Regions from separate parts of the Paenibacillus sp. CMAA1364 genome, predicted to be linked through region 3. Evidence: predicted binding sites of a transcription regulator. Region 3 holds the regulator's gene; each other region holds the start of a gene.
The links. Region 3 encodes Rex, which represses fermentation and respiration genes when NADH is low (regulators of the CRP and FNR family bind a similar motif). Its sites were predicted from a motif close to TTGTGAAATATTTCACAA; they were not measured.

Region 1 (4,267 bases), 180 kb from region 3:
TATTAGTAGCTGAACTAGAAGGCGTGGGTACGAAATATCCATTGTCTGCAGAGAAGTTAAGCCCAGTGTTAGCTTGTTATAAAGTGAAGAATGCTGACTTAGGGATCGCTAGAGCTGCAGAAATTGTTGAATTTGGTGGTATGGGTCACTCTTCTGTTATTCACTCGAACAATGAAGAAGTGATTATGAAGTTCTCTGATCGCCTCAAAACGGGCCGTGTCATTGTGAACTCACCTTCAACACATGGAGCAATTGGTGATATCTATAATACAAATTTACCTTCATTGACTCTTGGTTGTGGTTCTTATGGACGCAACTCCGTTTCTACTAACGTAGGAGCAGTCAACTTGGTTAATATAAAAAGGGTGGCACGCCGTACTGTGAATATGCAATGGTTTAAAGTACCTAACAAGATTTATTTCGAAAAAGGTGCAACACAATATCTAGCTAAAATGCCTGATATTACACGCGTAGCGATTATCACAGATCCAATGATGGTGAAATTAGGATATGTAGAAAAAGTGGAACATTACCTACGTCAACGTCAGATGCCAGTTGCAATTGAAGTGTTCTCCGAAGTGGAACCAGATCCATCAACAGATACGGTAGATCGTGGTACTGCGATGATGAATAGATTTAAGCCAGACTGTATTATCGCACTTGGTGGTGGATCTCCAATGGATGCTGCGAAAGCAATGTGGTTGTTCTATGAATATCCAGACACCGACTTCGAAGGTCTGAAACAAAAATTCATGGATATCCGTAAACGTATCTACAAGTATCCACGTCTAGGATCAAAGGCGAAATTCGTAGCCATTCCTACAACATCAGGTACAGGTTCTGAAGTGACTTCGTTCGCTGTAATCACAGATAAGAATCATGGGAATACGAAATATCCATTGGCGGATTATGAATTGACACCAGACGTAGCGATTGTTGATCCTGAGTTTGTGTACTCATTACCTCGTCTAGCTGTAGCAGATACAGGTATGGACGTACTAACACATGCGATCGAAGCTTATGTATCTGTTATGGCGAATGACTTCACAGATGGTCTTGCTATAAAAGCAATTCAATTGGTATTCCAATACCTAGAGAAATCTGCATTAGAAGGCGATAAGTTGGCTCGTGAGAAAATGCATAATGCTTCGACTATCGCGGGTATGGCATTTGCCAATGCATTCTTAGGTATTAACCATAGTTTAGCGCATAAATGGGGCGGTAAATATCACACAGCCCATGGTCGTACGAATGCAATTCTACTGCCACACGTTATTCGTTATAACGCTAAGAAACCTACGAAATTCGCGTCATTCCCTAAATATTCTCATTTCATAGCGGATGAGCGTTATGCTGAAATTGCTCGTATACTTGGATTGCCAGCACGTACAACAGAAGAAGGCGTTACAAGCTTGATCAACGCTATCCGTAAGATGAACCAAACGTTAGGCATTGAAGAGTCATTCCAACAAATCGGATTTGATGCGAAGGAATTTGAATCTGGCGTTGAATATCTTGCAGATCGTGCATTTGAGGACCAATGTACAACGGCTAATCCTAAGATGCCATTAGTTACTGAACTTGCAGATGTATACAGAGATGCATTCTACGGCAGATTCGAATAAACAATAAACTAGTATAATTGAATATTTTTCAAATAAACGTGACAAATATCACCTCAAAAGTGATGTTTGTCACAGTTGTTTCATCGTATTTGAAGTAAACTAAAAGTAGATAAAGGTTCCAGAATGTTATTAGACAGTGTATTGTGAAAAAAATTACATTCTAGGGTCCATGAGATCTGAGATACCTTCAAACTCTTGATCTCAAAAGAAATATAACTATATAGATGGAGGGATTAATATGTCGGTTATTGAAAAAGAATTAAAGAATGTGCAAACAGGTTGGAGAAGTTACAAAACAGGTACTTGGAGTAGAAAAGTAGATGTGAATGATTTCATATTCAAGAACATTACTCCTTTTACTGGTGACGAAGCGTTCTTAGTTGGACCAACACAAAATACGACAGATCTATGGAAAATTGTCTCAGACTTAACGAAACAAGAAAGAGATAATGGCGGTGTATTGGATGTTGATGTTAATACAGCTGCTACGATTGTCTCGCATGCACCAGGTTATTTAGACAAAGATAAAGAACAAATTGTTGGTGTGCAGACAGATGCTCCATTCAAACGCTCTATTCAACCACAAGGTGGAATTCGCATGATGATTGATGCGTGCGAAGCTTATGGATTTACACTTTCTGATGACATCATTAAAACATTCTCAGATATTCGTAAAACGCACAACCAAGGTGTATTTGATGCTTATACTTCCGATATGAGGGCAGCGCGTAAAGCGGGTATTATTACTGGACTTCCAGATGCTTACGGTCGAGGTAGAATTATTGGTGACTATCGTCGTGTGGCATTGTATGGTATCAATTACTTAGTGAAAGACAAGAAGCGCGAACTGAATGAACTAGAACTAGATGTGATTGATGAACCAACTATTCGTCAACGTGAAGAACTATCTGAACAGATTCGTGCCTTAGCAGAACTGAAGAAAATGGCTGAAATGCATGGGTTTGATATTTCTGAACCAGCAACAACAGCAAAGGAAGCATTCCAGTGGTTATATTTCGGCTACTTAGCAGCGATTAAAGAACAGAATGGTGCGGCGATGTCACTTGGTCGCGTATCTTCATTCCTTGATATATATATCCAACGTGATTTGGCAGAAGGTACTTTAACAGAAGAACAAGCACAAGAAATGGTCGATCATTTCGTTATGAAGTTACGTATCGTTAAATTTCTTCGTACGCCAGATTACAATGAATTGTTCAGTGGGGACCCAACTTGGGTAACAGAATCCATTGGGGGGATGTCCGTTAATGGACAGACTCGTGTAACGAAGAGTAGTTTCCGTTTCCTTCATACATTATATAACTTAGGAGCTGCACCTGAACCTAACTTAACGGTATTATGGTCAGAGCAACTTCCAGAAGCATTTAAGAAGTATTGTGCAAAAGTATCTATTGAGACTAGCGCAATTCAATATGAGAATGACGACCTAATGCGTCCGATCTATGGCGATGATTACGGTATCGCTTGTTGTGTATCCGCAATGCGTATTGGTAAACAGATGCAATTCTTCGGTGCTCGTGCTAACCTTGCTAAATGTTTACTGTATGCAATCAACGGTGGTATTGATGAGAAATCAGGAGCACAAGTTGGACCGGAATTCGCTCCAATTACGTCTGAATACCTAACGTATGATGAAGTGATGAAACATTTCAAACCTATGATGAAATGGTTAGCTAAGCTTTATATGAACTCACTTAATGTGATTCACTACATGCATGATAAATATGCTTATGAGAGAATTGAAATGGCTCTACATGACCGCGATATTCTTCGTACCATGGCATGTGGTATTGCTGGATTGTCTGTTACAGCAGATTCACTTAGTGCGATCAAATATGCAAAAGTTAAACCGATACGTAACGAGCAAGGAATTGCAGTTGACTTTGTAATTGAAGGGGAATACCCTTGCTTCGGAAATAATGATGATAAAGTAGATAACATTGCTATTGAATTGGTCGAAACCTTTATGGGCATGATTCGTCAGAACAAAGCTTACCGTGATGCATTGCCAACACAATCTGTATTGACTATTACTTCTAACGTAGTGTACGGTAAGAAGACAGGAACTACACCAGATGGACGTAAAGCTGGAGAACCATTCGCACCAGGTGCTAACCCTATGCACGGCCGTGATAAGAAAGGTGCTTTAGCTTCACTGAACTCCGTAGCTAAACTTCCATATGAAGATAGCTTGGATGGTATTTCGAACACTTTCTCTATCGTACCAAAGGCATTAGGTAAAGAAGAAGATGGACGTAAATCTAATCTAGTTGCGATGATGGATGGATACTTTGGAAGCAAGGGTCACCATTTGAACGTTAACGTATTTAATCGTGAGCAGCTAATGGATGCAATGGAACATCCAGAAGAATATCCACAGCTTACGATTCGTGTCTCTGGGTATGCGGTTAACTTCATTAAATTAACTCGTGAACAACAATTGGATGTTATTAATCGTACATTCCATGGTTCCATGTAATTTCAATATATAAGGATTAACTAATCTATCTAGACAGCGGATATAGGAAGGGTGACTTCATTTGATCAAAGGACATATACACTCACTGGAGACCTTCGGAACAGTTGACGGACCAGGTATCCGCTTTGTCCTATTTATGCAG
Region 2 (4,267 bases), on a different contig from region 3:
TGGGTAGACTCGCTAAGGGATATCAACGGATTCTCAATTGGTCTCTATCCCATAAAGCGATTACCTTCGGCTCAGCTATTCTCTTACTAGCGGGTAGTCTGATGTTGTATCCATTGATCGGAACGAGCTTCATGCCAGAACAAAAGGATAAATTCGTCATGGTGACCTATTCACCAGAACCCGGTACACAACAAGATGTTGTTGAGAAGTTAGCGCTGCAAGCTGAGGAGCTCATTCTGAAACAACCTTCTATTGAAAAGATGCAATATTCTATTGGGGGCAGCAATCCAATGGGAGGCGTAAGCACATCCAACTCAGGCCTCTTCTATATTGAATACAACACGAATACGAAGAACTTTGAAGATGTTCAGAAATCACTTATTGCAGATCTTCAAGAAGAGATTCCTGTTGGTGAGTGGGCGTCTCTCGATATGACTGGAGGTATGCTTGGAAGTGGATTAAGTGTCAGTGTGTTCGGAGACAGCTTAGAGGATATTACCCCTGTGTCCGATAGCATTCTTCAACTTGTACAAGATGACACGACACACTTCGAAAAAGCAAAGACAAGTCTATCTACTTCGTATGATCAATACACGATCGTAGCTGATCAACAGAAGTTAAGCTCGTTAGGATTAACCGCGGGTCAGATCGCTATGAAGTTAAGCCCTGTTCGGGAGCGTCCTGTACTAACCGAAATTGAAGTGGAGAATAAAACATATAAAGTGTATATCGAAACTGAACGTTCTGAATATAAGACGATCGATGAAATCTCAAACGAAAAGATTATGTCTCCGCTCGGTATGGAAGTTGCCATTAAAGATGTTGCGCGAGTAGAAAAAGGTCATACGCCGAACTCTATCACACGTACCAATGGCAAAATGGTCGTATCTATAACGGCTAATATTATCACGGCCGATGTCGGCAAAGCATCTACAACCTTACAGAAGAAAATAGATGCGATGGAGAAGCCTGATGGTGTCGATATTACGTTCGGCGGTTCTACTGAACAAATTAATGATACGTTTACACAACTTGGTCTTGCGATGTTAGCAGCCATTGCCGTTGTATACTTCATACTCGTGGTGACCTTCGGCGGAGGTCTGGCGCCATTTGCCATACTCTTCTCATTACCATTCACAGTCATTGGCGCCCTTATTGGTCTACTGATTGCTAAAGAAACATTAAATGTATCTTCATTAATGGGTGCGTTGATGCTCATCGGAATTGTTGTGACCAATGCCATCGTACTGATTGACCGTGTCATCCGCAAGGAAAAGGAAGGGCTATCTACACGCGAGGCATTGCTTGAGGCTGGTGCTACTCGACTTCGTCCTATCCTTATGACTGCACTTGCTACCATAGGTGCATTGGTACCGCTAGTAACTGGCTTGGAAGATAGTGCGGGAATCATTTCCCGTGGGCTCGGCATTACTGTTATTGGAGGTCTAATCAGTTCCACAATTCTAACACTGGTCATTGTACCTATTGTGTATGAATTCTTGATGAAATTCAGTAAACCAAAGGAACTTGATTAACTACCTCACAACATATAATGAATTAACAAAGGAACGCACCTCTTTTCCTAAGGAATCGAGTGGCGTCCCTTTGTCATTACCGAAAGAGTATCCGATGTACATGTGAACATACAAAAAAGCCAATTCCCATGGTTGCTAGAGGAATCAGCTCATCCTAATCTCATATTTAACTTGTATTCCAACTTAGGTTAATTGTTCTCTCCACAACCGTAACATTTCCATGTCATTTGGTATGAAATCTTTCAGAATACTTCCAATTGCTTTGTATAGCGGGCTCTGTGCCATATACATTAAGTCTTCACCAAATCTAGGAACCCAGCTCATAAGATGTCTCTCTAAAAATCTGATCTGGTCATCAATCAATGCAAGTTGCGCGGTCCGAATACGTCTGCCATCTATCGTTCGTTCGGCTAGAATAGCCATGTATTCGAGTTCAATCCAAATGTTATCATCTTGTTCATGATTCAATTTATTAAATGATATTCCTGACTGAACATAAATCTCGCGAATGTCTGAAGTCCAATCTACATCTTTACCTTTTAACTTCACTACATAATCTCTTTCACATAGTGATGGGAATATGGGGTGCATACTATGAAATAAACGTTGATATTCATGCTTCTCTATTTCGCAGATCTTGACCAGTTGTCCTGGCATAATATCATTGAGATAGTTCCTCAACAATTGTCCACCTGCCGTAAGTAATGTTTCCTCGCGTGTAATCATATGATGTCTCCATTGTGTCACAAGCGACATTCTTGGATGCCGTGCTAAGAAATCTATAAGCAATTGATATACCCAGACTCTTCCTTGTCTCCATCTTACACATTCTTCAGTATCTTTGAGCAGTTCCATGGTTAGCGACACAGAGTGTAACCCCCTTAATGTACTATCATTGATTGGAGATGAGCAAATATACACAATATAGTTCATGAAAGCAACTTCATCTAATATATTGATAATACCTTAAATGTTATATATTTCATGTGACAAATTTCACATTGCAGTGCATATCTCTTTACAATAAAAAAATATGATTCCCGTCATCGACAGTCATCATATCAAGGAATTACTAGCATACGATTACTAGGGGAAACCGTTGCTCTTGTTTCTCAGTATAAAACATTTTGTAAGCGTTTACTAGATTTTTTTATGTTTTTCTTTGACTATTGTCTAATTTTATGATTATATGGAAATTTGTTGGTTTGAATCCCCTTTCAACACATGGTAAAGTGAACATACTATAAATCATTGATTGCCATGATTGAATTGTATTCAAGTGGAGGGATTGATATGCTTCGCTCCTTAGGGCACAGCAATTCATCACATGGAAAGGAATGTCGATATTGAATGAACCCATAGATGATAAATCTGCTCTATCTTCGCTTAAATCTTTTAGTTTCTTCCTATATGGTTCCATGGTTATCTTCACAAGCTTCTTTCAACTGTATCTTCAGGATGTAGGCATGACGAAGTTTGAAATTGGTACCCTTATGGCTATTGCTCCTTTTGTTTCTTTGTTTGCTAACCCTTTTTGGAGATATTGGGGAGATCGTTTACTTCATTTGAAACGTATCATCATCATCATGATGAGCGGAGCTGTTATACTTATACAGTTCGTATTTCAAGCTGATTCCTATGCTATGGTATATTTATTTATGACACTATTCTTTTTCTTCCAAACACCAATTTTCTCACATAGTAACAGTCTAATCCTTGGTTATATTCAAGATACATCTCGCTCATTTACTTCTTATCGCATCTGGGGTTCCATGGGTTGGGCAATAACTGCCATTTCTGCAGGTGTCATTCTGGATTGGACTGGAATATCCAAAGTCGCGACTGTATTTACCACATTTTTGCTACTAGCGATCGGTTCTGTGATGATGTTACCTTATTTACGACTTTCTTCCCATACACCAAAATTGCACTATAAGGGATTTACAAATGTTATTACCAACCGATATTTTCTATCCTTTCTTCTATTAGGAATGTTAGTATCGATTCCCAATGCTATGAATAATACATTTATGTCTTTATATATCATCGAGATCGGTGGGACTAAGCGGATTGTTGGATTTGCCGTGTTTCTATCATCCTTATTTGAAATCGGGATGTTCTTTCTGTTTGATCGTTACATGAAACGTAGAATATCATGGTTATTAGGTTGTCTCGCGCTAGTAAGTCTTCTGTTCAGTCTACGTTGGCTCCTCATGGCAGAGGCTACCCATCCGTTAGAGATAGCTGCCATTCAAGTGCTTCATTGTGTTACGTTTGGTGGATTCTTCTACGTTGGCACGCAACTTACACTACTGTTAATTCCTCGCCCCTATCGTAGTATGGGCCAAGCTGTATATACACTATCTTGGAGTGGCCTCTCTGGTGTCGTTGGAGCATTTATTGGTGGTTGGATGTTCCAGAACTTTGGTGCAGAAGCCATGTATAAAACAGGGATGTTATTTGCTCTAATTGGGGCGGCTGGCTTTGCTCAGATGTGGTTCATGATCAGAAAATACGGTTATCAATTGCCAGATATATTTGACAAAGGACATTTGAAACATGACGGTCAAGATGAATTTGAAGATTCAGATGAGAACGCTAGCCTACAATAAAGTATAAATAAGAAGAACCCACAGATATTGATCTGTGGGTTCTTCTTGTTCGTACCTCCGATGGATTTACTTCGTTACTGTAAATGAACTTTTAAGGGACACGACTCGATTGAACACGGG
Region 3 (4,267 bases):
GCCACAATATGAAGCGCGTGAGTCCCAAAGTATGATGTTCACAGAGGTTATGAATGCTTTAGATGATGATAAGCACCTCCTTATTGAGGCTGGTACGGGAACCGGGAAATCATTGGGTTACTTAATCCCTTCGATATATCAGAGTGTGAAGCGTGAACAGAAAGTTATGGTAAGTACACATACAATTAATTTACAGGAACAATTAAGAGAACGAGATATACCTCTTCTGACACAAGTGGTACCTTTTCCTTTCAAAGCGGCTATTTTTAAGGGGAGACAACATTATTTGTGTTTGAGAAAATTTGAACATAAAATAATTAGAAGAGACTTTGCGAATCCTAAAGAAGACGTGATCTTAGCTGCTCAAATGATCGTGTGGTTAACACAGACACAAACAGGTGACGATGAGGAACTGAATTTAGGTGCTCGTGGTGGAGACTTTTGGGAGACCGTATCCAGCGATTCGGATTCCTGCCTAGGTCGTGCATGCCCATGGTTCCGTAAATGCTATTACCATCGTGCTAAACACGAAGCGGGTATTGCAGATGTCGTAATTACGAATCATTCGAAGTTATTCACGGATGTAAAGGCAGGGCATCAACTATTGCCTGCTTATGAATATCTAGTGATCGATGAAGCACATCATTTGGAAGAAGTAGCGGGTAAACATTTAGGATTACATATGAGGTATTTCGATGTCATCCACACGTTAGCTCGTCTTTATAAAGACAACCGCAATGGTCAGTTTCCTGCTCTTCGACAACAATTACATTCTTCTAACGATGAGAAAGCTTCTGATTGGGCTGTCTTAACGGATCGGATGAGTGGCGATTTAGTTGAAGTGAAAGAGCATTGGGATCGGTTAAGCGAAATGTTATTTGCTTTACTCCCTGAGAGAAGCGATGCAGCACCTGGGGATACGGCGCAATTCGTGCTACGCTTACAGCCTTCCAAACAACCAAAGGAATGGCAAGTGTTACAAGAAGTCGAGAATCAGATCTATGTAACACTTGGCGAAGTCATTCGCAGTTCTGATAAGATGATCAATGAAATTAGAGAGAATCTAGATGACACCAGTTTAGAGAGCCTTCTTACAGATATTAGTGGTCTTGTGAAAGATTTAGCAACCCAACGGGAGAATCTACACTTCTTTATATCACTAAATGATCCATTAAATGTATACTGGATGGAGGCAAATGGTCATTACCGTAGTAAATCTATACAGATGTATGCTGTTCCTGTTGATGTGAGTAAGCAATTACAGGAAGTGTTCTTCGATCAGAAGAAAAGTATTATACTTACTTCTGCAACCCTCTCTATTGATAAGAGTTTTCAGTACATGATTGAGAATCTGGGGCTACAGCATGCTGCCGATGTAGGTAACTTGGTCACGGTTCAATTACCGTCTCCTTTCCGTTATCGAGATCAAGCATTGCTAATCATTCCTCGAGATTTCCCGAGCCTAAAGGGAAGTGTAGGCGATTCACTATTCGTCGAAATGTTAGTTAAGTCGCTTGCAGAAACAGCCGTAATAACCAAAGGCAGGATGTTGGTGTTGTTCACGTCATATCGTATGCTTCGTCAAGTCTATGAACCGTTAACAAAAGCATTATCTGCAACAGATATTGTCGTGCTAGGACAAGGTGTTGATAATGGAAGCAGAAGTAAGTTGGTCCGTCGCTTCCAAGATAGTAGTGCCTCTGTTCTGCTTGGGACGAATAGCTTCTGGGAAGGGGTAGATATACCCGGCGAAGCTTTGACTTGTCTAGCGATTGTCAGATTGCCATTCCAACCGCCTAATCATCCGATGGTTGAGGCGAAGAGTGAGTTATTACAGCAGCAAAAAAAGAACCCATTCATGAAGCTATCTGTTCCCCAAGCGGTCATTCGTTTCAAACAGGGGTTCGGCAGATTGGTTCGTACAGCAAGTGATAAGGGGATCGTGATTGTATATGATACACGTGTAATTGACTCATATTATGGAAAGTACTTCCTCTATTCATTACCTGGACCTAAGATGGAACATATGCCGACGAATCAAATGATTCCAAGAATTTCAGAATGGTTAGAAGACGGCGACCGTTCTTAATATATCTATTTGTTATCCAATAGGAGGATTAAATATGAAATCTGATAAAATTTCAGAGGCTGTTGTTCGTAGATTACCTGTGTATTTACGATATCTATCAGAGCTATACAAAAGAGAAGTGGGTACCGTTTCTTCACAGGAACTCGGTCAGAAATTAGATCTGAATCCAGCACAAATCCGTAAGGACCTTGCCTATTTTGGCGATTTCGGTAAAAAGGGTATTGGATATGACGTGCCTTATTTAATTGAAAAAATACGACATATTCTTAATTTAGACCAACAAATTAACGTTGTGCTTGTAGGAGCGGGTAATCTAGGGCAAGCGTTATCTAATTATAATGCTTATCTGAAAGAGAATCTGAAGATCGTAGCTGTGTTTGATGCTGTCCCACAGAAGGTGGGAACACGTATTAATACATTAATGGTTCAACCTATGGAAGAATTGTCTGATACGATTAAGAAACACCATATTAGAATTGGGATTATTACCGTTCCTGAGCATGAAGCTCAAATGGTTGCTGATACATTGGTGGAAGCGGGAATAGAAGCGATCTTGAACTTCGCCCCAATCGTTATAAAATCACCAGCCAACGTTCGAATACATGCAGCGGATTTTACAACAGATATGCTCAGTCTTGCGTATTACTTAAGCAACGGAAAGGAAGATTCAGACAATGGAACACAACAAACGACAGAAATGGATCATTAAGAATGGTACATTTGTTGTTCTAAATGATAAACAGAATGTTATGAATGGTTATATGGTTATAGAGGATGATCTCATTACGTACATTGGCGAGGAGAAGCCGGAATATAGTGAAGATATTCCAATTGTAGATGGAAATAAGCTGTTATTCTTACCTGGACTTGTAAACACCCATGGTCATGCAGCGATGTCGTTGTTAAGAGGTTATGGCGATGATCTAGCGCTTCAAGTATGGTTGCAGGAGAAGATGTGGCCAATGGAAGAGAAATTCACCGCACAAGATGTGTATTGGGGTACTTCACTGTCTGTCTTAGAAATGCTCAAAGGCGGTACAACAACATTCTTAGATATGTATGATCACATGGATCAAGTGGCTAAGGTTGTTCAAGAATCAGGTATGCGTGGGGTGCTTACCCGTGGTGTCATTGGTTTATGTACCCAAGAAGAGCAACAACATAAACTGAATGATGCGATTACTTTTGCGAAAGACTGGCATGGACAAGCCGAAGGAAGAATCACAACGATGATGTCTCCTCACGCACCTTATACCTGTCCACCAGCATTCTTTGAGAAGTTCATACAGGCGGCACATGATCTTGATCTTCCTGTGCATACACATATGTCAGAGACCAAGAGTGAAGTCGAACAGAATGTGGCAGACTATGGTCTTCGACCTGTTCAACACTTGGAGAAATTAGGAATGTTTACACGACCTTCGCTTGTAGCGCATGGTGTACATTTAACGGATGAAGAGATTCAGATTCTAGCACAATATCAAGTAGGTGTATCGCATAATCCAGGAAGCAACTTGAAGTTGGCTAGTGGAATCGCGCGTGTACCCGATCTGTTAAAGGCGGGTGTGCCTGTATCCCTTGGGACCGATGGGCCTGCGAGCAACAACAATCTAGATATGTTTGAAGAAATGAGATTAAGCGCACTTATTCATAAAGGGATCTCGGGAGATCCAACAGCCGTACCTGCTGCGGAAGCACTTCGAATGGGTACTATATATGGGGCAAGTTCATTATTTCTAGATTCTATAGGGAAGTTAGCGGTGGGTATGAAGGCAGACTTCATAGCGCTTAATACCGATCAAGCACATTTCTTACCACACACGGATTTCATATCTCATTGTATCTATTCAGCGAGTGCTAAAGATGTAGAACATGTATGGGTAAATGGTCAGCAGGTTGTGAAGAATGGTCATTGTTTAACTTTAGATGAAGAACGTATTCATCATGAAGCGCAGTCTGCTTTTGAAGGATTGCTGAGCCGTTAAGCTGTGTCTTAATGGATAACCCCTATTCCTGTAGAAAGGAAGTTCGGATTGAAGAAGAACAAGAAAAGACTAATATGGTTAAGCGTTATAATTATTCTAGCATTACTATTCGGCCTATTTCGGTATTACATATATATTATGTCGGATGAATGGAAACAAGAGTCTATGGCTATTGTTGCGGCGAAACAGCATA

Region 1: a site for Rex is predicted at 1,767-1,784, ahead of pflB (formate C-acetyltransferase). Genes of this name have one in related genera too.
Region 2: a site for Rex is predicted at 2,520-2,537, ahead of ACH8E3_RS05285 (TorD/DmsD family molecular chaperone). Genes of this name have one in related genera too.

The regions. Positions count from the first base shown of each region.
Region 1 is NZ_JBITNB010000001.1:348,323-352,589, reverse strand. Features, by position in the region: gene adhE (bifunctional acetaldehyde-CoA/alcohol dehydrogenase) at 1-1,625, shown strand, start outside; gene pflB (formate C-acetyltransferase) at 1,864-4,125, shown strand; gene pflA (pyruvate formate-lyase-activating protein) at 4,187-4,267, shown strand, end outside.
Region 2 is NZ_JBITNB010000004.1:166,642-170,908, forward strand. Features, by position in the region: gene ACH8E3_RS05280 (efflux RND transporter permease subunit) at 1-1,535, shown strand, start outside; gene ACH8E3_RS05285 (TorD/DmsD family molecular chaperone) at 1,719-2,402, opposite strand; gene ACH8E3_RS05290 (MFS transporter) at 2,873-4,147, shown strand; gene ACH8E3_RS05295 (glutamine--tRNA ligase/YqeY domain fusion protein) at 4,214-4,267, opposite strand, start outside.
Region 3 is NZ_JBITNB010000001.1:163,771-168,037, reverse strand. Features, by position in the region: gene dinG (ATP-dependent DNA helicase DinG) at 1-2,089, shown strand, start outside; gene ACH8E3_RS00765 (redox-sensing transcriptional repressor Rex) at 2,124-2,798, shown strand; gene ACH8E3_RS00760 (amidohydrolase) at 2,764-4,074, shown strand; gene ACH8E3_RS00755 (cell wall elongation regulator TseB-like domain-containing protein) at 4,123-4,267, shown strand, end outside.